2 regions of the Shewanella sp. SW24 genome follow, and region 2 is predicted to be linked to the other one. Evidence: predicted binding sites of a transcription regulator. Region 2 holds the regulator's gene; the other holds the start of a gene.
The links. Region 2 encodes MetJ, which represses methionine synthesis genes. Its sites were predicted from a motif close to TAGACGTCTAGACGTCTA; they were not measured.

Region 1 (11,027 bases), on a different contig from region 2:
TTGCTATAGGGCAGTTGGAGGCTTCGCGCCTGCAATTGACCAATATTACAGAGTCTATTCCTTGTACCGTGTACCAATTGTTATGGCACTCGCCTACTGATCGCAGATTTACCTTTCTCTCTGGTGCGGCAATGAAAATGCTGGGGCTACATCGTGATGATCTTATTAGTAATTTTGACACCATCGCTGAGCGGATTTTTGATGACGAAAGGCCGGATGTCGTGCGGGCACTTTCGGGTAAGAGTGAAGATAGGTTTCAATGGATCCGCGAGTTTCGTTATCGCCATCCCAATGGCAGCATACGTTGGATGGAGGCGGGTGCGAGCGGCCATGTTGAAGAAGATGGCGCTATTACTTGGAATGGGTATGTAATGGACATCACCCAACGCAAGAGCATAGAACAAGAGTTAGCCCTCAGTGAAGCGCACTTTAAGGCACTGTTCGATGGTGCGACCATTGGTATCGTCAATGTGGATGTTAAAGGCGTTATCTTAGATTGTAATGACCAATTCTGTGCCGATATGGCGCGGTCACGGGAGAGTTTACGCAATACCGCAATTTTTGAGGTCCTTAGCGCGCAAGATAAGCATATTGCCAAGGCGCAATTTAAGGAATTGGTCGGTGGCAAAATTGACCATTATCGTGGCGAGAGGAGTTTTATTCGTCCTTCCGGTGCGCCTTTATGGATGACGGTCAATGTGTCGGCATTGTTAGATGCCCAAGGACAATTTGAATCGGCTGTGATCAGCATGGTCGATATGACAGAGCTTAAATTGCTCTCCGATGAACTGTTACTTGCCAAAGAGCAAGCCGATGCCGCCAGTAAAGCAAAGGGTGACTTCTTAGCGAATATGTCCCACGAAATACGCACCCCAATGAATGCCATTATTGGCATGTCCCAGCTGTGCTTACAGACCGAATTAGATAAAAAACAGAAAAACTATGTGGAGAAGATTGAGAGGGCATCGCAGTCTTTACTGTCTATTATCAATGACATTCTGGATTTCTCTAAGATTGAAGCGGGTAAGCTCGACATCGAATCTGTGCCATTTCAGCTCGATACTATGCTGGAAGATCTCAGCGATATGTTCTCTGAGAAAGCCGCACATAAGCAGATTGAATTGTTATTTGCAGTCGCCCCTAACGTGCCGCGTTATTTATATGGTGATTCGCTACGCTTAGGTCAAGTGTTGATTAACTTGATGAATAACGCCATTAAATTCACCGAGCGGGGTGAAGTATTACTGTCGTTAAATCTTGTTGAACAGCAAGATGATGATGTCGTGCTGCGTTTTAGTGTGCGTGATAGCGGCATAGGCTTAACTGAGCAGCAGCAAGCAAAATTATTTAAATCCTTTACCCAAGCGGATACTTCAACCACCCGTAAATACGGTGGTACAGGCTTAGGCTTGGCTATTTGCAAGCAACTCGTTGAACTCATGGGGGGCAATATTGGTGTCGAAAGTCAATTTGGTCATGGCAGCACCTTCTATTTCACTGTGAAGTTACAAATTTCCGAGGGCCAAAAATTAGTGCTTGAGCAAGAGCTTGAGGGCATGTCTGTGCTGGTGGTAGATGATAACGCGACCGCTAGGGACATAATGCGTACAACGCTCGAAAGTATGGGCTTTAGAGTCGATACGGTTCGTTCAGGTGAAGAAGCAATAAGCCGCTGTTTACTGCAGACCTATGAAGTGGCATTAATCGATTGGAAAATGCCCAATATGGACGGGTTAGAAACCGCCCGTCAGATCCAACTACAGGCTAAGTCTCAGCCTAAGATCTTGATGGTATCCGCCCATGCGAATCATGAATTTATCACTCAAATTGAGCAATTAGCACTGGCGGGGTACATCAGTAAACCCATCAGCGCCTCACGCATGCTCGATGGCATAATGAATGCGATTGGCCGTGAAGGCATATTGCCAGTCAGACGCCGTACCGAAGACCTGGCGCCGCAGTTATTATTACCACTTCAAGGGAAGCGTATCTTATTAGTGGAAGATAACGAGATGAATCTCGAAGTCGCCAGCGAGTTTTTAGAGCAAGTGGGGATTATTTTATCCATAGCGACCAATGGACAAATTGCCTTAGATAAGCTATCCCAACAGCATTTCGATCTAGTGTTAATGGACTGTCAAATGCCGGTGATGGATGGTTATCAAGCCACTAAAGCGATAAGGAAAAGGCCTGAGTTGGCAAATTTACCTGTCGTCGCTATGACTGCGAATGCGATGGCTGGTGATAGAGATATGTGTCTTCGGGCTGGGATGAATGACCATATTGCCAAGCCCATAGAAGTGAATGTGCTCTATCAAACCCTATTGAAATACCTCGGATCTTCTTCTGGAATTTCTGCTGCGATAAGGGCGGAAGCCTCAACTCGGTTAACTTCGTCCAGCGCACAGGGTGAAGTCAGCAATGGCGCTGATCAAACGGTATTGCTCAAATGGCCAGAACACCCTGAGCTGGATATCGATAGAGGTTTGCAACTGGTGCAGCATTCGACGCGTCTTTATCAACGAATCTTTGATCGTTTTGTGAGCAGTCAACGTAATGTCGTGGAGCAGGTTCGCAAAGCCATCGCGGCGAATCAAGTCGAAGATGCGGTGCGTATCGCCCACACCCTTAAAGGCTTAGCGGGTAATTTAAGTTCGGCAAAATTGGTGGAATTAGCGCGTTTGCTTGAGTTGCATTTAACAGAGAAAGCGCCTTATGAAGATGAATTGGTTCAAATTCAACCGCTAGTGGCCTCTATCTGCGATGCGATTGAACACGACAAACCAGCAGCGGTAAATCAAGCCGAACCTCAAGCCGTTGATTTATTATCTGCTGAAGATTTAAGGGCGGCATTACAGGCCTTGCGGCAGAATCTAGATGATGCCGATGCCAGCGCAGTGGTAAAAATTGATGCCTTAAAGCCGAAGGTGAGTAGTGCGATGTGGCAAACATTAAGCCCCGCTTTATCTATGATTAACCAGTATCAGTTTGATGAGGCAATCGACTTAATTGACGATGTGATTACACAGTTAGGATAGAAAGCGGTAGCGCGAATTTATAATGCGTGACATTGAGTGGAGTTGTTAATGGAAAAAGCAACAATATTAGTCGTCGATGATACACCTGAGAATATCGATATTTTGATTGGTATTTTAGGTGATGATTACAAAGTCAAAGTGGCGATCGATGGCCCGAGGGCGTTAGCGTTAGTGACAAAATCGCGGCCTGACTTGATTCTGCTCGATGTCATGATGCCAGGTATGAATGGCTATGAAGTCTGCAAGGTGCTAAAGCAAGAGCCGCTGACCAGCCATATTCCGGTGATCTTCGTGACCGCCTTATCTGAAATTGCTGATGAAGCCCAAGGTTTTGCATTGGGTGCGGTGGATTACATTACTAAGCCTGTCAGCGCGCCTGTCGTTAAAGCGCGGGTTAAAACACATCTTGCGCTTTATGATCAAAAACGTCTACTCGAACAACAAGTTAAAGTTCGTACTCACGAATTAGAAGAAACCCGTTTCGAGATTATCCGTCGTCTTGGCCGTGCCGCTGAATACAAGGACAACGAGACGGGTCTACATGTTGTGCGTATGAGCCATTACGCCCGCATATTAGCGATAAAGCTCGGCTTACCGACAACCTTTTGTGACTTGATTTTTAACGCGGCGCCTATGCACGATATTGGTAAAATCGGTACGCCCGATGCTGTGCTGAAAAAGCCTGGGAAACTTGATGCGCAGGAATGGGAAATTATGCAGCAGCACGCCGCCATAGGTGCAGAAATTATTGGTGAACATAGCGATCCGTTATTGCAAATGGCCCGTCGTATCGCCTTAACTCACCATGAGAAGTGGGATGGTTCAGGTTACCCTAATGGCTTGGTAGGCGAAGAAATCCCCCTTGAAGGGCGTATCACCGCGATTGCGGATGTGTTCGGTGCGCTGACTTCGCAACGGCCTTACAAGCAGGCTTGGACGATTGAAGCAACTATGGAGTTATTTGAAAATCAAGCGGGAAAACATTTCGATCCTAAGCTGGTGGAGGAGTTCAAGCAAATCCTGCCAGAAGCAATTGCCATTCGAGATACTTATTTAGAAAATTGATGCTCGAAGTGCATTGACTAAGGTAAAGGCGCCATTGGCGCCTTTATTCTGCTTCAATATTTTATACTAATCATATTAAATCAAAGCATTACGCTTCATCTAATGAGTAGGGCAGGGCTTGGATCGTTAAATGTGATTGTTCATCGTCGGCAAAACGTAGCTGAGTATCATTAGCCGTGTCATTAGGAAGTACGGCGGTTAACAAGACTTGGTTGCCGCGCTGTACAAACTCAATGATTTGACCGCCACGGCGAAAACTGTCTTCCATCGCGATTTCAAGGCCTGATGCTAGGGTGATTTGAAGACTAGTGTGGCCGTGCAAAATATACAGGGCGCGTTTATTACCACCGCGATATTTCATTCGCGCTATGGTTTCTTGTCCCATGTAGCAGCCCTTGTTGAAGCTGATACCGTTAACCGCTTGTAGATTACACATCTGCGGTACGTACTGGCTGGCATGGCTGGCGGCAAGGTTGGGGTAACCTGCTGCAATCTCTAACGCTTGCCATGCACTGGCGTCAAATACACTCAGTTCCGATTGCGCAACTAAAGCCGCTGCGGCATCTGGTGTTAATACTAAAATAAAACGTTCAGCGTCTTTTAAAATCGCACCATTTTCAATGAGTGTGAGCTCTTGCTGAATGTCACCAAAATGTTTGTTCACGAATTGGCTTGCCTGTTCACCGGCAACCCCGAGCAGAGTCCACTCAGCGGATGCATTGCTTAGGGTGGCTTTACTAAAAACGGCATATTTTTGTAACTGGGGTAAATCGACTTCGATGGCATCCTTTGGCATCAACATAAAGAGTGCATCTTGAATGGCAAAGGTTCTGAAACTGGCCAGCATTTTACCTTTAGGATCGCAATGCGCGCCCCAGCGCCATTGATCTGTGGCCAATGAGCTGATGTCTGTGGTCACTTGGCCATGGATAAAACTGCGGCCTTGTTCTCCAACGACTTTGATGAGGCCCAAATGAGATAAGTTGGCAAGCATAAGTGGAGGCAAGGTAGCGTCCAGATCCCAATGGGGCGTAGAAACTGAAATAGTCATAGCGAGATCCTGAAAATGAAGACGATGTGAGAGGCTAGATTGTAACGGAATTCCAGTTGGCTCAAAAGCATAAGGCGCACATATCTGTGAATGATCTGTGCGCCTTAATATGTGTGCTTTAGTCGATAGGCTTAAAGCGAGTGGAGTTTAAAGTTTAAAACAGCACGCGAGTACGCAATGTACCTTCAATGGCTTTGAGTTCAACTAAGGCTTCTTCCGCTTGAGTTGTGTCTACTTCCATCACGACATAACCAATTTCTGCGGTGGTCTGCAAATATTGGGCGGCGATGTTGATGCCTTTTTCCGAGAAGGCTTGGTTGATCTTGATCAACACGCCCGGACGGTTTTGGTGAATATGCAGCAAGCGCGAGGTGCCTTTATGCGTTGGTAATGACACTTCAGGGAAGTTAACCGCAGAAACGGTTGAGCCGTTGTCTGAGTATTTAGCGAGCTTACCCGCGACTTCGATACCAATGTTTTCTTGGGCTTCGGCCGTGCTACCGCCCACATGCGGCGTGAGTAGAACATTGTCTAAACCGCGTAGAGGACTGATAAATTCATCGTCATTCGATTGTGGTTCAACGGGGAATACATCGATTGCTGCACCTGCGAGGTGACGTTCTTTTAACGCAACGGTTAAAGCTTCAATATCGACTACAGTACCGCGTGATGCGTTGATAAAGATGCTGCCCTTTTTCATTGCTGCAAACTCGGCAGCGCCTATCATGTCTTTTGTTTGTGGAGTTTCAGGGACATGTAAGCTTACTACATCAGCTTGTGCTAATAGGAGTTCCAACGAATGGACTTGTTGTGCGTTACCTAGTGGCAGTTTGTCTTCGATATCGAAGAACACGACGCGCATACCTAAGGTTTCCGCCAGAATGCCAAGTTGAGTACCAATATGGCCGTAACCAATTACACCTAAGGTTTTACCACGCACTTCATAGCTGCCCGCTGCGGTTTTCATCCAGCCGCCACGGTGAGCGATAGCGTTGCGTTCAGGGATACCCCGCATCAACATAATGATTTCGCCAATCACGAGTTCTGCAACACTGCGAGTGTTTGAGAAGGGAGCGTTAAATACTGGGATACCAAGGGATTCGGCGGTGGCAAGGTCAACTTGGTTGGTTCCAATACAGAAACATCCTATCGCGATTAACTTCTCGGCACGTTTCAGCACCTCTGCAGTTAATTGGGTACGCGAACGAAGTCCCACAAAATGCGCATCTTTAATGGACTCAAGTAAGGCTTCATCGCTTAAGGAAGCTTTGTGGTATTCGATATTGGTGTATCCCGCACGTTCAAATACATCGACCGCAGATTGGTGGACGCCTTCCAACAGCAGGATCTTGATCTTATCCTTGTCCAGCGAATGTTTCGCCATGATATGGGTACCCTCTAATTAATAGAAATGTTTCTTATGATATGCTCACAACCTTCACCCACCAAAATAGCACTTTTTTTGCTCAGTGTGGAGGGCTAGATGGCTAAAGTTAATATTCTAAATTTAGAACAATATCGCATAAGAGGAAGAAACATTGAATAACAAAATCGCATGGTGCGGTATTTACCTCTCAGTTTTGGTGTGGTCGGCGATAAAACCCGCAGATCCTTTCACATGGTGGCTCGAAGCCTTACCTGCATTGATTGCTGTACCGATTTTATTCTTTACTCGCAAACGTTTTCCACTAACACCTCTAGTGTATTTTCTCGTCTTAATACACTGCTGTGTGTTGTTTGTAGGTGCTCATTATACTTACGCTGAAGTGCCGTTATTCGACACGATTGCGGATTGGATGGGTTCAGAACGTAATAATTACGATAAAGTGGGTCATTTTGCGCAAGGTTTTATCCCAGCCATGCTCGCCCGTGAAATTATGTTGCGTAATCAAGCTGTCAAACCTGGGGCTTGGTGCGCGTTTCTTGCTACTTGTTTTGTGCTCGCATTTTCGGCGTTTTATGAACTGATCGAATGGTGGGTTGCCGTGGCAACCGGCGAAGGGGCTGAAGCCTTTTTAGGGACTCAAGGCTATGTATGGGATACCCAATCCGACATGTTTCTTGCCCTCATTGGCGCAATTGTCGCGTTAGCTTTACTGTCTCGTTTTCAAGATAAACAAATCGCGAGACTCAAGCAGAGGATTTAGCGGCTAAAAGTGGGTGATGCTCTCTGTTTGAGTTGTAAGACTTTCTTCCCTGAAATATATGGTGTGAGTGTGATGACATTGAGTTGTCATACTTTAGTGTTGTTATTGTGTTTTCTTTGTGTTGCAACTTTGGATTGATAACGTCATAGTTGGAAAGTATTAGGTGCTGGGCGTTGGCCAAGTAAAACGGTATTTTTGACTGTTATTCCATTTTATTGTGGTGAGTTAGTCGAACCTACTAGCATTAAACAGGGAATAGTACATTTGGGTGATGTTTTTCAATCGTTAACTAGTCAGAATTAACTAGGTTAATGGAATGTTGAAAAATCTAACTAAAAAGACGAGTCAAACATACCATTTTGCAATAGAGAATACTTTTCAGGGAGGAGAGTCATTGAGCACAATTAATGAATTGGTTTTTTTACACCAAATGGCCGCGCCATGTCATTTAGCGTTACTCGCTGAATCCATAGGTTTGAAAACGCGAATAGTAAAGCATGCGGCTGAACTGGATTTAGACAAGAGTCGCCGTAGTTTTTATCTGATCACCCAAAAAGGTTCAGCATTAGATAACAAAGGGATACCTCTGTTAGCTTCGCGATTAGTGTCACATTTTCCTGTGGCGCTGTATCAAGTTGAGCGAGACTCCTTAGACCAAGAATCTGCAATGTTACTCGGCATTCGAGGTATTTTATTTGCCGATCAACGTATGGATCTGATGTTAACGGGTTTACGTAAAATGGTGGCAGAGGAACTTTGGTACGATAGAACTTTGCTAAGCAAAATGTTCCGCCGTGTCGTACAAAAGTTAGAAGGTAATAATGAAATGCCCTCTGATACTGTGGCTATGCTGCAGATGCTGACATCCCGTGAACGCACTATCATTCAATTCGTATCGAGTGGTGCGAGGAATAAAGAAATCGCTCATAGGTTATGTATCAGCGAACATACAGTGAAGGCGCATATTTCTTCTATTTTCCGCAAGACCCAGTCTCGTAATCGGGTTGAGCTTTTACGTTGGGCGCAAACCTATCAAACTCACTTTGAGCTGTGCAGTTAGTCAGTTAAAGATATTGGTCGTTAGCTTTTCGCTGTGAGTGGTTAATGATTGCTGGCATATCAACATAGAAAAGCGGGAATGTTTATTTAAACATTCCCGCTTTTTGTTTAACACCCATTTTATAAACCACCAAAGAGTTTAGCTGTGGTGGTTTAACAGTATTGATTAGTATTGCACTACAGTGGCAACGTTCATATTGCCTGATTGGTTCACGTTGATGCTGTTGTTAGTGCCTGCTTGAGAACCTAACACTAAGTTGTCATTACCCGTTTGAGTGATTGACAGGCTGTTATTGTCACCGCTAACGCCAAATGAATTTGAAGCAAATGAAGTGTCGCTATCGCCGCCTACCCAGTTACCTTTACCTGATTGAGTAATTTGCGCGGTGTTTTCATCACCTTCAATAATCAGGTCAATAACGTTAAGATCGCCACTTTGAAGTGCGCTGACATCGGCATTGTTGTTGCCAGTAACAGAAATCAATGTTTCGTTCTCAGCGCCATCTTGCTCAACATCAACTTCGTTATCGCTACCCACGGCATCTACATAAGCAAAGTTCTCATCGCCTTCTTGGCTGACTTCAATGCTGTTATCTTCACCATCAGCGAAGGCAATGATTTCGTTGTTATCGCCTTTAGAAGATAAATCGAAGTCATTATCTGCACCGTATGCACCAAAGGTCGCGAAGTTCGCATCGCCTTTTTGTTTCAAGTCAACGTCGTTGCTATCGCCCCATACTTGGAACTCCGCACCGTTGACATCGCCTTTTTGAGTGATAGTAATATCGTTATCATCACCTTGGATATCGGCCACTAAAGTATCACCGATAGTGTTGCCGCTGCCATTTTGAGTAATATCGACACTGTTGTCATCACCCGTAGTCATCGCAAGATAAGCCGTGTTGCCGTTACCTTTTTGATCCATTGAAATATCGTTATCGCTGCCGGCCAGTGCGTAAACGAAGCCAACATGGTTATCACCTTTTTGGACCATGTCTACTGTGTTGTCATTACCTGCAATACCTTTCGCTGCGCCAAAGTTATTGTTACCCGCTTGATTAACAGAAACGTCGTTGTTGTTACCCACGTTAGCGGTTAAGTCGAGAGCGATTAAACCTGCTTGGTTGTTGTCACCGATTTGTGTGATTTTACCGTCGTTGTTGCTGCCTTCAACGCGAAAAACTGCAAAGTTTGCGTCGCCTTCTTGCTCAACAAACACGCTGTTTTCAGCGCCAGTGATTTCAACTTGGCTTTCGTTGACTTCGCCTAATTGGTTAACGAATACCGTGTTATCGTTGCCAGTAACATCGCTACTGCTTTGGTTAAAGAAACCATTTTGCGACACATTTACATTGTTGTTGTCACCTACAACATTTGCACTTGCCACATGCCAGTCAACTTGTTGCGTTATTTGGACCTTGTTATCATCACCCGTTGAATTAATAGCCGCTTCATGCCACACACCGTCTTGGATGACAGTTGCGGTTTGAGCTGTACCTGTTTGCACAACCGCAGCAGCGTTAAGGCCACCCGTTTGTGAGACTAAAGTGTCTTGGGCTTGGCCTGACTGTACTACGCTAATTTCGCTCACTGTACTGGCAGCAAAAGCTTGACCGCTTAAACCTGTTGCAATGGCCAAAGCAATAAGTGATTTTTTAGCTTGTGATTTCATGTGACGCTCCCTGTTTAATATTGAGTTATTGAGATTGCAGCACCGTCCGCAATCTGTTGAATCGAAAAGTTGCCGCTTCCTAGTTGGTTCAGTTGCACGAGATTGTCATTGCCAATTTGTGTCACTGAAGCCGTATTTTGACTGCCGACTTGCAGTAGTTGGACTTCATTGTTTGAACCAATCTGTGTGATTAGCGCATCGTTATCATTGCCCACTTGTGTTACATCGGCCTTGTTATCGCTGCCTGACTGGAACAGTAATCCTTGGTTGGCAGTGCCTTGTTGAACCAGCTCGATAAGGTTATCGCGACCGGAACGTTCCAGTAATGCCTGAAGGGTTACGGGTAACTCGTTGACATTCAGCTCTTGTGCTGAAGTCATACAACTACAGAGCAAGATCAGCGGCACCAAAAAGCGTATAGAGGTATTTGGCACGGGTGACTCCTTGCATCAAATATCTTGGGCTGCTTAAAGCAACTTGCATCCCAAATTCAGACCTGAAGATACGAGTCCCGTTAATATGTCGCAATTGGCCAAACGGGTATTTATTCTAGAAAGGATTAACGGAAGGTAAATGATGGCTGTATTAATATCGTATTGATTAAATAGATTTTATATGTTTATTGACGTGTTTTTATTTAAGGGGTCTAGCCTAGTTGTCCTAGTAGTTAAGTCGTATTTGTTGTGAAGAGAGTATTTGATTTTTAAACAATGCAATAACAAGTGAAGGGAAATACATCGACTATCGCGTTTGCATTTTCTTGATAAAAAAGCACGCGTTTGTGCCAGCGAGAAACTGCTGTGGGGTTTAATTAACTGTAGCAACCTATGTCATTTACCCAGTGTGCAACAACAGGCTTCTTGTCTTTGCGGTAATGAATCCTAGGTTAAATAAAGGGACATTACTGTGAGCGGAAAATTAACCATTATTATGATTAAATTCCTTAATGGGGTAGAGAAAAGATTAATACTACTGTTTTATGCGAGATCAGTGCT
Region 2 (11,027 bases):
GTAAGCCAATTATGTTGTGCGAGCCTAAGATGGTTGCCGAGTTTATTAAGGCATACCCCAATGCGCGACCTGCCGATGAAGACGGCACTTACGCCAGTGCACTGACCTTTAAAACCCCTAGTGGCAAGATTGAACTCACTTCCGCGAAAGTCGAAGCCATGGCACCGGGCCGTGGGGTGATCAAGTTCCGCGAAGTGAATCTTAAAAAAGCAGATGAGCTGTACTTTATCCAAGGCAAAGTGGCGGTGCACACCAATGGCGCAACCCACAATGTGCCTATGCTCGCTAACCTGATGTCGGATAACGCTGTGTGGGTTCACCCTGTTACTGCGGGTAAGTTAGGGATCAGCAATGGCGACCCAATCCGCCTCACCAGCAGTGTTGGCACAGAAGAAGGCCATGCCTTAGTCACGCCGGGTATTCGCCAAGATACTGTGTTTGCTTACATGGGCTTTGGTTCTAAAAACAAAGAGTTGGTCAGAGCAACGGGCAAAGGTATCCATTGCGGTAACTTACTACCGCACGTTACTGCTCCTGTGTGTGGCATGACAGTGCACACCACGGGCGTCACGCTGGCAAAGCGCTAATCGGAGGCTTAAATGAATAAACGATATGTAATGGTGCACGACGAGAATAAGTGCATCGGCTGCCAAGCTTGTAACGTGGCGTGTCGCAGTGGAAATGGTGTACCCGAAGGCGTAACTCGTCTGCAAGTGCGTGTGGAAGGCCCCTTTGGTGAGATGCCTAATCTGCATTTCAAATATCACAGGGTATCTTGCCAGCAATGTGAAGATGCACCCTGCGTTAAGGTGTGCCCTACGGGTGCGGCCTATGTGGGTGAAGACGGCATTATCTCTATCCATACCGAGAAGTGTGTCGGCTGTATGTACTGTGTGGCAGCGTGCCCTTATAAAGTGCGCTTTATGAACCCAGAAACCAAGGCGGCGGATAAGTGTAACTTCTGTAAGGATACGCGTTTAGCACGGGGCGAAGAGCCAGCGTGTGTGACTGTGTGTCCAACCGATGCCTTAGTGTTTGGTGATGCCAATGATCCACGCAGTGAAGTGGCCATCATGCTCAACACTAAAATCACTTACCAAGATAAAACCCATTTGGGCACTAAACCTAGGGTATATCGCGTTCCTACCAAAAGAGGGGGGATTTGATTATGAACAATACTTGGGGCGACATGGCGCAATATGATCCTGTCACTTGGCACTGGGTCATCGCCGTTTACCTGTTTATGGCGGGGTTATCCGCGGGCAGTTTACTGATTGGCATTGGTTTGCGCTGGGCGAATAAGGAACTCAGCGCGGGAGCCGAAAGCAGCATTCTTAAGGCGGCAGCCATTATTGGGCCTGTAGCAATTAGCTTAGGTCTAGCTTGCTTAGTGTTTGACTTAACCAAACCATTCCACTTCTGGTTGATCTTAATTCACTATAACTTCCAGTCTGTGATGGCAATCGGGGTGCTGGCGCTGCTGGCGTATTCTCCCTTAGCTTTTGCGTACGCCATTATTGTGCTGCGGGATGACTTACCAAAATGGGGTTTGGGTTTCCTAACACCTATCGCTAAGTTACTTATGCCATTTCGAAAGCTGATTGAAGTATTGTTGTTTGTCCTCGCCATTGGCGTAGGGGCTTACACTGGCTTCTTAATTTCGGCGATGAATGCCTATCCTATGCTCAACACTGCGGTACTGCCTGCGCTGTTTTTAGTGTCAGGTCTATCGGCGGGCGCTGCGGCAAATGCGGTACTGGCGTTGCTGATGTTTAAGACTGACAGCCACGACAAAACTTTAGTGAAGATGCACGGTTTAGAATTGCCTGTGATGGCGATTGAAATTCTGTTCCTGTTCATGTTGTTCTGCGCCTTGTACTTCAAGGGCGGCGCGGCGGCTGCGGCCTTAGCATCGTTAACGTCTGGGTTATGGGCAAGCGTGTTCTGGATAGGCGTTGTCGGTATAGGTTTTGGTATTCCATTGCTGTTTATGCTGCTACCCGCCGCGACTCGCCACACTAAGGGCGCGATGATCATGGTGGCTTGTGCGAGCTTAACGGGCGTACTCGCCTTAAGACACTTTATTGTGTACGCAGGGCAAAGCTATTTAAGCTGAGTGTAAGCTGGCTTTACATATTGATAGATAAAGAAAAAGCACTGGCAATGTCAGTGCTTTTTTATTGTTTGAATCGTGAGAAGGTTTGCCAGTATAAGCAGGACGCTTATTGGGGTAATAACTCGATAACCGACTTCACCGTTAGCACTAAGGCGCTGATACTGCACAGGACTAACGTTGCCATCTTTGTCTTCTCTTTATCGACACGGCCCACTAATCGTCCTGCAACTAAGTAACCTAAAATCACTGAGGGGAGCAGCATCAACGACAGCCATAGATGTTTTAATTCTAATAAGCCAGTGATCGCTAAAATGATCAATGCAATCATGGAGCTAAAAATGAAGAAGGCCGACAGGGCTGCACGAAACTGCGAGGCATCTTTGCCTGCCAACAAAATCGCCATCGGCGGGCCACCAATCGCGGCGATATTGCCGAAGATCCCTGAAACCACGCCCGCACCGAAGAGGGTTTTCTTATTCACTGGCAGGCTGAATTTATACAGGCTGAGGATCACTGCGACAGTCACAATAGCGGCGATGGATAAACCGAGTATGGGTTGAGGCGCAAACAGTAATAAACTCGCGCCGATAAAACCACCGGGCACGCGGCCTATGAGCGCATATTGCAAGCCATTGAATTCTAAGTGACCGCGTTCACGCACTAAGGTCAGCAGGGCGATGGAGAAACCCATAGCAATAACAGGCGCAGGTACAAGTTGTGGATCGACGATATACAGCAAAGGACTGGCGACAACCGCAAGCCCAAACCCAATCAGACTTTGGGTTAAGGCGCCCAGAAACACGACCAGCGAGGCTAAGGCGAGTGTCTGTGGATCTATCATAGAAAACATAGGATTTCCTATATCCCAAACCAACTCAAGATGGTGAAATTTAAAGTTTGAAGTCGCTTGGGTATAAACAAAAAGGGATCGTTAACGATCCCTATTGATGAGCACTGTGATATGACTTTGAAAGCGACGAGTCGCTATTCCATGTCTTCCCACTCGATTCCCATTTGATCCATCAACAACTTGGCTTCTGCGGGAATGCTGTCTGGGTTATCTTTTGACAGATCTTCATCGTTGGGCAATGGCTGGCCAGTGTAGGCGTGCAAAAATGCCTCACACAACAGCTCGCTGTTGGTGGCGTGACGCAAATTATTGACCTGACGACGAGTACGTTCGTCCGTGAGGACCTTAAGCACTTTGAGCGGAATAGACACAGTAATTTTTTTTACTTGTTCATTCTTCTTGCCATGTTCAGCATAGGGGCTGATGTATTCCCCATTCCATTCAGTCATTGACTCACCTGTTATAACGCTAAATTCGGGGCAGATTTTAAACCCTTACAAAGAACAGTCAAATTATTGCTACTATTTCTTTGTGATTGCAAACAGATTTCTTTATGTTCAGACGTCTAAACGTCTTCACGCCTATTGACGATGGCGTTGGGCTTAGGTACATTTAGACGTCCAGACATCTCTATCAGTCTATCGAATTTAGGAGTCCACCCATGGCAGAGCGTCAATTAGCCACACTGGCAGTGCGTCAGGGTATCGAAAGCGATACTCAATATGGCGCAGTTGTGCCACCGATTTATTTGTCGACTAATTACGCCTTCGATGGTCATAAAAATCCCCGCGAATTCGATTACAGTCGTTCAGGCAACCCAACGCGCTGCATTTTAGGCGAAGCATTAGCGCAATTAGAAAAGGGCGCCACTGGCATAGTGACGTGCACTGGCATGGCGGCCATCACCTTAGTGACGACTTTGCTCGGCCCCGATGACCTATTAGTTGTGCCCCATGATTGCTATGGCGGTTCTTACCGTTTATTTACCAACTTGGCGAAGAAAGGCCAGTTTAAGCTCATTGTGGTCGACCAAACCGACAGCCAAGCGTTAGCCACCGCCATTGCCCAGAATCCTAAGATGGTGTGGCTCGAAACCCCATCGAACCCGTTATTGCGTGTGGTGGATATCGAAGCCATTGCTAAGGCGAGCCATGAGGTCGGCGCGCTGGTGGTGGTCGATAACACCTTTTTATCGCCGATATTGCAACAACCCCTATTGTTAGGCGCGGATATCGTTATCCATTCCACCACTAAATATATCAATGGTCACAGCGATGTTGTTGGCGGCGCTGTGGTCGCCAAAGACGTGCAAATCGGCGAAAGCTTACATTGGTGGTCGAACACTCTAGGCTTAACGGGGTCAGCCTTCGACAGTTATCTGACCCTGCGAGGCCTGCGTACCTTAGCGGTGCGTATTCGCGAGCATCAAACCAATGCCCAGCGTATTATTGAGGTATTAACGCAAAGCCCTGTGGTGAGCAAAGTTTATTACCCCGGTCTTGCGGATCACCCAGGTCACGCCATTGCGGCCAAGCAACAACAGGGCTTTGGCGCTATGCTGAGCTTTGAGCTCAAAGGCGGCGAGGCCGAAGTGGTGGCCTTTTTAGGTGCACTCAGCTTATTTAGCGTGGCGGAAAGTTTAGGTGGCGTCGAAAGTTTAGTGGCCGTGCCCGCCACTATGACCCACAGAGCCATGGAGCCGCAGGCGCGCTTCGAGGCTGGTATTAAGGACACCCTATTGCGTCTATCGGTGGGTATTGAAGATGCCGCCGATTTAGTTGCAGATATTCAAGCAGGATTAGCCGCCGTTGTGGCTTGTCAGTAGAGGAATAATAGATGGCACGTTGTCACTTACATAAATTTGGTGGCTCCAGTTTAGCGGATGCCGATTGTTATCGTCGAGTTGCCCATATCCTGTTAACCCACGGTCATAGTGATGATCTCGTGGTGGTCTCTGCGGCGGGTAAGAGCACGAATTTCCTGTATAAATTATTAGCGCTGCGTGATGCGGGTCAGCTATGGCAAGAAGAATTACAAGTGCTGATCAGTTACCAACAGGGGTTGATTGAGCAGTTGTTGTCGAATGAACAAGCCCGCGATCTGCGTGAGCGTTTGGCCACTGATAAAGCGCAACTCATCAGCTTGTTGTCCTTAGACGAGCGCAACGAATACCAAATCAACCATGTGGTGAGCTTTGGCGAACGTTGGTCGGCACGTTTAATGGCGGCGCTACTGCGCGAATCTGGCGTGGCGGCAAGCCATGTGGATGCCTGTTCAATTTTAGTGGCCGATGAAGCCGCTGTGCCACAAATTCGGGTACAAGAATCCCGCGCTAAAGTACAAGCCCTATTAGCCGCGCATCCCAATGAACGCTTAGTGATCACAGGTTTTATCTGCGCTAACGAGCGTGGCGATACCCTGTTACTTGGTCGTAATGGTTCCGATTTTAGCGCCAGCCTGATTGCGAGTCTCGCCGATATCGAGCGCGTGACCATTTGGACCGATGTGGAAGGGGTGTTCAACGCCGATCCTAATAAAATCAACGATGCCAAGTTACTGAAAAGCATGTCACTTGCCGAAGCCGATCGCCTAGCGCGTTTAGGCTCGCCAGTATTGCATTCGCGCACTTTGCAGCCGTTATTCAATACCGAAGTGAGCTTAGCTGTGCGTTCAAGTTATGCGTCCCACACTGACTTTACCTTGATCGCTCCCCACAGTTCGTCGGCGAGCGCGCCTGTGGTGACTAACCTCAATGCTGTTGTCCTGTTCGGCTTTAAACTCACGGGTGAGTTAACTCGTTTATTAGATTTATTGATTGCCGCGGGTTTAACGCCATTGGCCCATTGGACCTCTGCCCATCAAAGGGTTGAACTTGCCTATACCGCTGAGAATCAAAAACAAGTTCAAAGATTACTCGATGCCGAGGCAGAAGCATTAGGGATCAGCGAGCAGCAGATCAACACAGATTTTGGTTTAGTCGCATTAGTGAGTGCCGACGCCGAACATTATCGCCGCAGTTTCGCCCGTTTACTGAGCCGTGATGCTAAACCTTTGTTCAGTGGCGATTTAAGTTTAGTGACGTTAGTGCCCCAGTCACAGGTGAATCTGTTAACTCAAAAAGTTCACCGTCGCTGCGCTGGCCCGCGTAAACGCATTGGTGTCCTGTTGCTCGGTGTGGGTAATATCGGTGAGGCATGGATCGATCTGTTTAAGTCGGTTTCGCCATCACTGGACCATGAACTCGAAGCCAGTGTTGAGTTAGTTGGTTTGGTCAGTTCGAGTAAAGCCTTGATTAAATCCACCGGCATTAATCTTGCCGCGTGGCAAACAGAGTTTAATACTGAAGCAACGCCTTGGCAGTATGAACATTTATTCGAGCAATTAGAGCAAGTTAACTGCGATGAGCTGGTGGCCTTAGATATCAGTGCCAGCGCCAGTTTGACGCTGCAATATCCAGAACTGTTCGAGCGTGGCATCCATGTGGTGAGCGCGAATAAACTTGCGGGCTCGGGTCCACTGCCTTTCTATCGAGAGTTAAAGCAGCAACTGGGTAATCGTCGTTTGTTTTGGCGCTATAACGCCAGCTGTGGCGCAGGTTTACCCATCCAACATGCGCTAAATGATTTGCGTAACAGCGGTGATAGTGTTGAAGCGGTAGGCGGGATTTTCTCTGGCACCCTGTGTTGGTTATTTGAGAAATACGATACCAGCAAGCCATTTTCAGAATTAGTGATTGAAGCCAGAGGCTTAGGTATTACTGAACCCGATCCCCGCGACGATCTCTCCGGCCGAGATATGCAGCGTAAACTGCTTATTTTGGCCCGTGAGATTGGCCTTGAAATCGAGCTTGAAGATATTGAACTGCGCTCACTCGTACCAGCCGCTTTGGCGGATATTCCCTTAGATCAATTTCTCACCCGCATTGCCGAGTTAGATGCCGATCTGCTGCAACAATATGGTGCGGCGGCGGAGCAAAATAAGGTGCTCAGATATGTGGCATCCTTAGACAACAGCGGTCCAGAGCTCAAGGCCGAAGTGGGTTTGCAGTGGATTGACACCCATCACCCTTACGCCAACTTAACCCCTGGTGATAATGTGTTTGTGATCCGCAGTGTCTTCTACCAAGGTAATCCGCTGATCATCCGTGGACCGGGCGCAGGACGCGAAGTGACAGCGGCAGCGGTGCAGTCGGATCTGACCCAGATCTGTCGCGATCTGCTGCAGGAATAACGCGATATCAAGCCTCTTAAAGGACTCATTCGAGTCCTTTTTTATTGGCTAGAATAAATCTATCGAATTAACCGAGATTAAATGCGGTTTATGGGTATTTTTGGGCTTGACTTACATCTCAGTTTCTCTAGTATATGGACATATAGACGTCCAAACGTCCATTTGAACTAATTCATACTAGCAAAGAGTAGCGCCAAGGGCGGTTGAGGAAATACACATGGCTTTTCATCACGCACAACATTCACAATCGCTGAACCAGAGCTTGTCTGAGCTTAATGGCGATATTAATGTTTCTTTTGAGTTTTTCCCGCCATCGACCCCCGAAATGGAACAGATCCTGTGGAACTCTATCCGTCGTTTAGAGCCGCTGAATCCTAAGTTTGTGTCTGTGACTTACGGTGCTAACTCAGGTGTTCGCGACCGCACCCATGGCGTGATTGAACGTATCCAACAGGAAACCGACCTCGTTGCCGCGCCGCACTTAACCTTAGTGGATGCCAGCGATGAAGAGTTATTAGAACTGGCCAAACATTACTGGAAATCGGGCATTCGTGACATAGTGGCACTGCGTGGTGATTTACCTGCGGGCAGCCCAAAGCCAACCCGTTTTGCGGTCGATTTAGTGCGTTTACTGCGCTCTGTGGCTGACTTTGATATTTCCGTTGCGGCTTATCCAGAAGTGCATCCAGATGCGAGCAATGCACAGGCGGATTTGATCAACCTTAAGCGCAAGATTGATGCGGGTGCCAGCCGTGCTATTACCCAATTTTTCTTCGATGTGGAATCTTACCTGCGTTTTCGTGATCGCTGCGTTGCCGCCGGTATCGACGTTGAAATTGTGCCGGGCATTTTACCTGTGACTAACTTTACCCAGCTAAAACGTTTCGCGGGCATGACCAATGTGTCGTTACCGAATTGGTTACATAAGCAATTCGACGGCCTAGAAAACGATGCGGGTACACGCCAATTGGTGGGGGCAAACGTGGCCATCGACATGGTGAAAGTGCTGTCCCGCGAAGGTGTGAAGGATTTCCATTTTTACACCTTAAATCGCGCCGAATTGACCTACGCGATTTGCCACACTTTAGGCGTGCGTCCTAAATAAAACCTTATAAAATAAACTAATAAAAACGCCGCAGAGAATGCGGCGTTTTGTTTTGTTTAAATTCTAAATTGAGCTAATAAAGTTGTTAAACGGGCTGCGAGTTGGGCAAGTTCATCGCCAGCGCGTGCAGTTTGTACCGCACTATCTGTCGCATTAGTTGCAATATCATTGATGTTATTAACATTTTTATTAATCTCTGCCGAAACCGCACATTGCTCATTTGCAGCGCTGGCGATCTGGATATTCATCTGGCTAATGGTGGAAACCGCATGGGTAATGGCTTCGAGTGCTTCACCCGCTTGGTGAACTTGGGATACACAGCTTTGGGTGGTGCGGGTGCTGGTTTCCATCGCATTGACTGTAGACTTAGCTTTATGCTGAAGCGCTTCGATCATCTGCTGAATTTCTGTGGTAGATGCTTGAGTGCGGCTCGCCAGAGTGCGTACTTCATCGGCAACGACTGCAAACCCTCGACCTTGTTCTCCCGCCCTTGCGGCTTCAATTGCCGCATTGAGTGCGAGTAAATTAGTTTGGTCGGCAATATTACGGATAACCACAAGCACAGAATCGATTTCAGCGGTATTACGCTCTAATTCATTGATTTCACTCGCTGCTGTGGCTATTTCCTCGGCCAATATGGCGATAGTGGTTACCACTTTTTGTACAACCAATTTGCCTTGTTCGGTTGAGTCATTGGCATGATTGGCGGCATCGGCCGCATCGGTAGCGTTATGGGCAACTTCTTGAACCGTTGCGGCCATTTCATTCATTGCGGTGGCAACTTGCTCGGTTTCGAGGTGCTGACGACTCGCCATCTTCTGGGTTTCCCGCGTAATGCTCGACATTTCTTCAGCAGAGGTGGCGAGCAGGCTTGTTGAGTCGGCGACGTGGGAAACTGTGTTGTGAATTTTTTCTACAAAGCGGTTGAATGCCATCGATAATTCAGCAATTTCATCCTTACCTTTTACCGCGATTCTGCGGGTTAAATCGCCTTCACCTTCAGCGATATCATTCATGGCTTGGGTGGTTTCAGCGATAGGGCGAGTAATCCCTTTGGCAATAAACCAAGCAATGGCAGTTCCAATGACCAGAGCCACTAAACCGATAAGGATCAACTTAAGGCGAATATCCGCTATCGCTTGTTCTGAATGGGTTCTATCCATCGCAATATCGAGTACCCCAAATACGTTTCCTGAATAATCTTTTATGGCGTGGCGATACAGGGCGTAGGTTTTGTTATTTAAGGAAATAGTGCGTATGACTTCATGGCCTTGCATGACGTTATTGAGTTCATCTGCCGCTTGGGTATCAGGCGTGAATGTAGCGCCAAATAACTTGTACCCTGAACCATCTGGCAAGATGAGGGCAATTTCTGCTTGATAGGCTTGTTTAAAATTATCAAAAAAGGGTTGACCGAAGGACATGCCAAACTCAACTGAGCCCGTGTGTTGTCCGTTGTAAGTCATTGGAACTAAACCACGAATACCTAATCCTTCCACTCCATATTCCAAGCCATAAAGAGGGCGCTTTTGGCTATTTGTTTCGACTATGGTCTTGCGTATGCTGGTGAGATCATCGCCAAATTTTTCGGGACGATGCAAGCGTAGAAAAGAAGTGGCTGGTGGCCTATGAAATTGGAATTGCTGAACCGCAAAATCGCGCTTAAGTTGGGTAAATATAGGTAAGGTACGGGCGGTGAGTTCATCACGCTCGCCTGTTGCAAAGGTGCTTTGAACTTCTGGCGTGAGTGAGATGATGGTTGCCATTGCTTCGGCTAATTTGCCCGATGAGGCTATCTCGGCAACAGCGGTTTCATAGATCTTATGGAGTTCTCTTTGCTCGGATTCTGCAACTTGGCGACTGAATTCAGAGAGAACGAGCGGCATGATAAAGCTCATTACTGTTAACAGTAATAGACAGATCCCAATAACGATCCTCGTACTAATTTTTAGATTTATCAAAACAGCCTCCAATTCATGTGCAAATCAACTCAATTTATCCGTTTGATATTATAGAGATACAACTTGATAAGATTTGAGAGGGCGCGAACCTTTTTAAGTTATTTATTCCCTCTTACGCTCGTTTCGTGCCCTTGGACACAGATCTATTTTGGACCTAAACATTTACTTAGCCTGCTAACTAAGTATAATGCTTAGCACGCTAACTAAGTGGGTGGGCAAGATGCAAAAAGAATTAGAGCGACTAAAAGAGTTATCACTGGCAGAGCATTTAGGCCGTCTGCATCGACTGTGGCGTACCGTGGCCGATGTCGAGCTGGCACCTTTAGGATTAACTCATCCCCGTTGGACTGCCCTATGGAAACTGCTGCGTTTAGGCGACAGTGTTAGCCAAAAAGTGTTGGCCGATGCCTTAGAAATTGAATTGGCTTCGCTAATGCGCACCTTAGGGCAATTAGAAGAGCAAGGTTTAGTCCAGCGTCATTGTTGTGACAAAGATAAGCGGGCAAGGATTGTGAGCCTGACGCCAGCGGGATTAGATGTTTTAAAGCAAATGGAAGCGCGGATTATTCAAGTGCGCCGTGAGTTATTAGGCGGGATCAGTGCTGAAGAGTTGAGCGAATTTGAACGCATTATTAGCCTGATCAGCGACAACGCCAGCGCCAAATTAACCAAGGTTACAGACACCCTTTTGTGAGAAAGAAGATGACACCGGATCAACAGTTTGCCCGTTTAGTAAAATTTGCCATGTTTGGCTTTGTGATGGTT

Region 1: a site for MetJ is predicted at 6,627-6,644, ahead of serA (phosphoglycerate dehydrogenase). Genes of this name have one in related genera too.

The regions. Positions count from the first base shown of each region.
Region 1 covers NZ_JAKKSH010000002.1:505,375-516,401, reverse strand. The annotation lists gene L5M17_RS04005 (PAS domain S-box protein) at 1-3,038, shown strand, start outside; gene L5M17_RS04000 (two-component system response regulator) at 3,087-4,103, shown strand; gene ygfZ (tRNA-modifying protein YgfZ) at 4,192-5,154, opposite strand; gene serA (phosphoglycerate dehydrogenase) at 5,309-6,538, opposite strand; gene L5M17_RS03985 (DUF2238 domain-containing protein) at 6,693-7,301, shown strand; gene L5M17_RS03980 (helix-turn-helix transcriptional regulator) at 7,696-8,361, shown strand; gene L5M17_RS03975 (curlin) at 8,527-10,032, opposite strand; gene L5M17_RS03970 (curlin) at 10,047-10,466, opposite strand; gene L5M17_RS03965 (DUF4124 domain-containing protein) at 11,020-11,027, opposite strand, start outside.
Region 2 covers NZ_JAKKSH010000025.1:51,979-63,005, reverse strand. The annotation lists gene phsA (thiosulfate reductase PhsA) at 1-587, shown strand, start outside; gene L5M17_RS17730 (4Fe-4S dicluster domain-containing protein) at 600-1,166, shown strand; gene nrfD (NrfD/PsrC family molybdoenzyme membrane anchor subunit) at 1,169-2,116, shown strand; gene L5M17_RS17720 (sulfite exporter TauE/SafE family protein) at 2,223-2,966, opposite strand; gene metJ (met regulon transcriptional regulator MetJ) at 3,101-3,415, opposite strand; gene metB (cystathionine gamma-synthase) at 3,628-4,791, shown strand; gene L5M17_RS17705 (bifunctional aspartate kinase/homoserine dehydrogenase II) at 4,803-7,196, shown strand; gene metF (methylenetetrahydrofolate reductase) at 7,414-8,301, shown strand; gene L5M17_RS17695 (methyl-accepting chemotaxis protein) at 8,358-10,259, opposite strand; gene slyA (transcriptional regulator SlyA) at 10,483-10,956, shown strand; gene L5M17_RS17685 (HlyD family secretion protein) at 10,965-11,027, shown strand, end outside.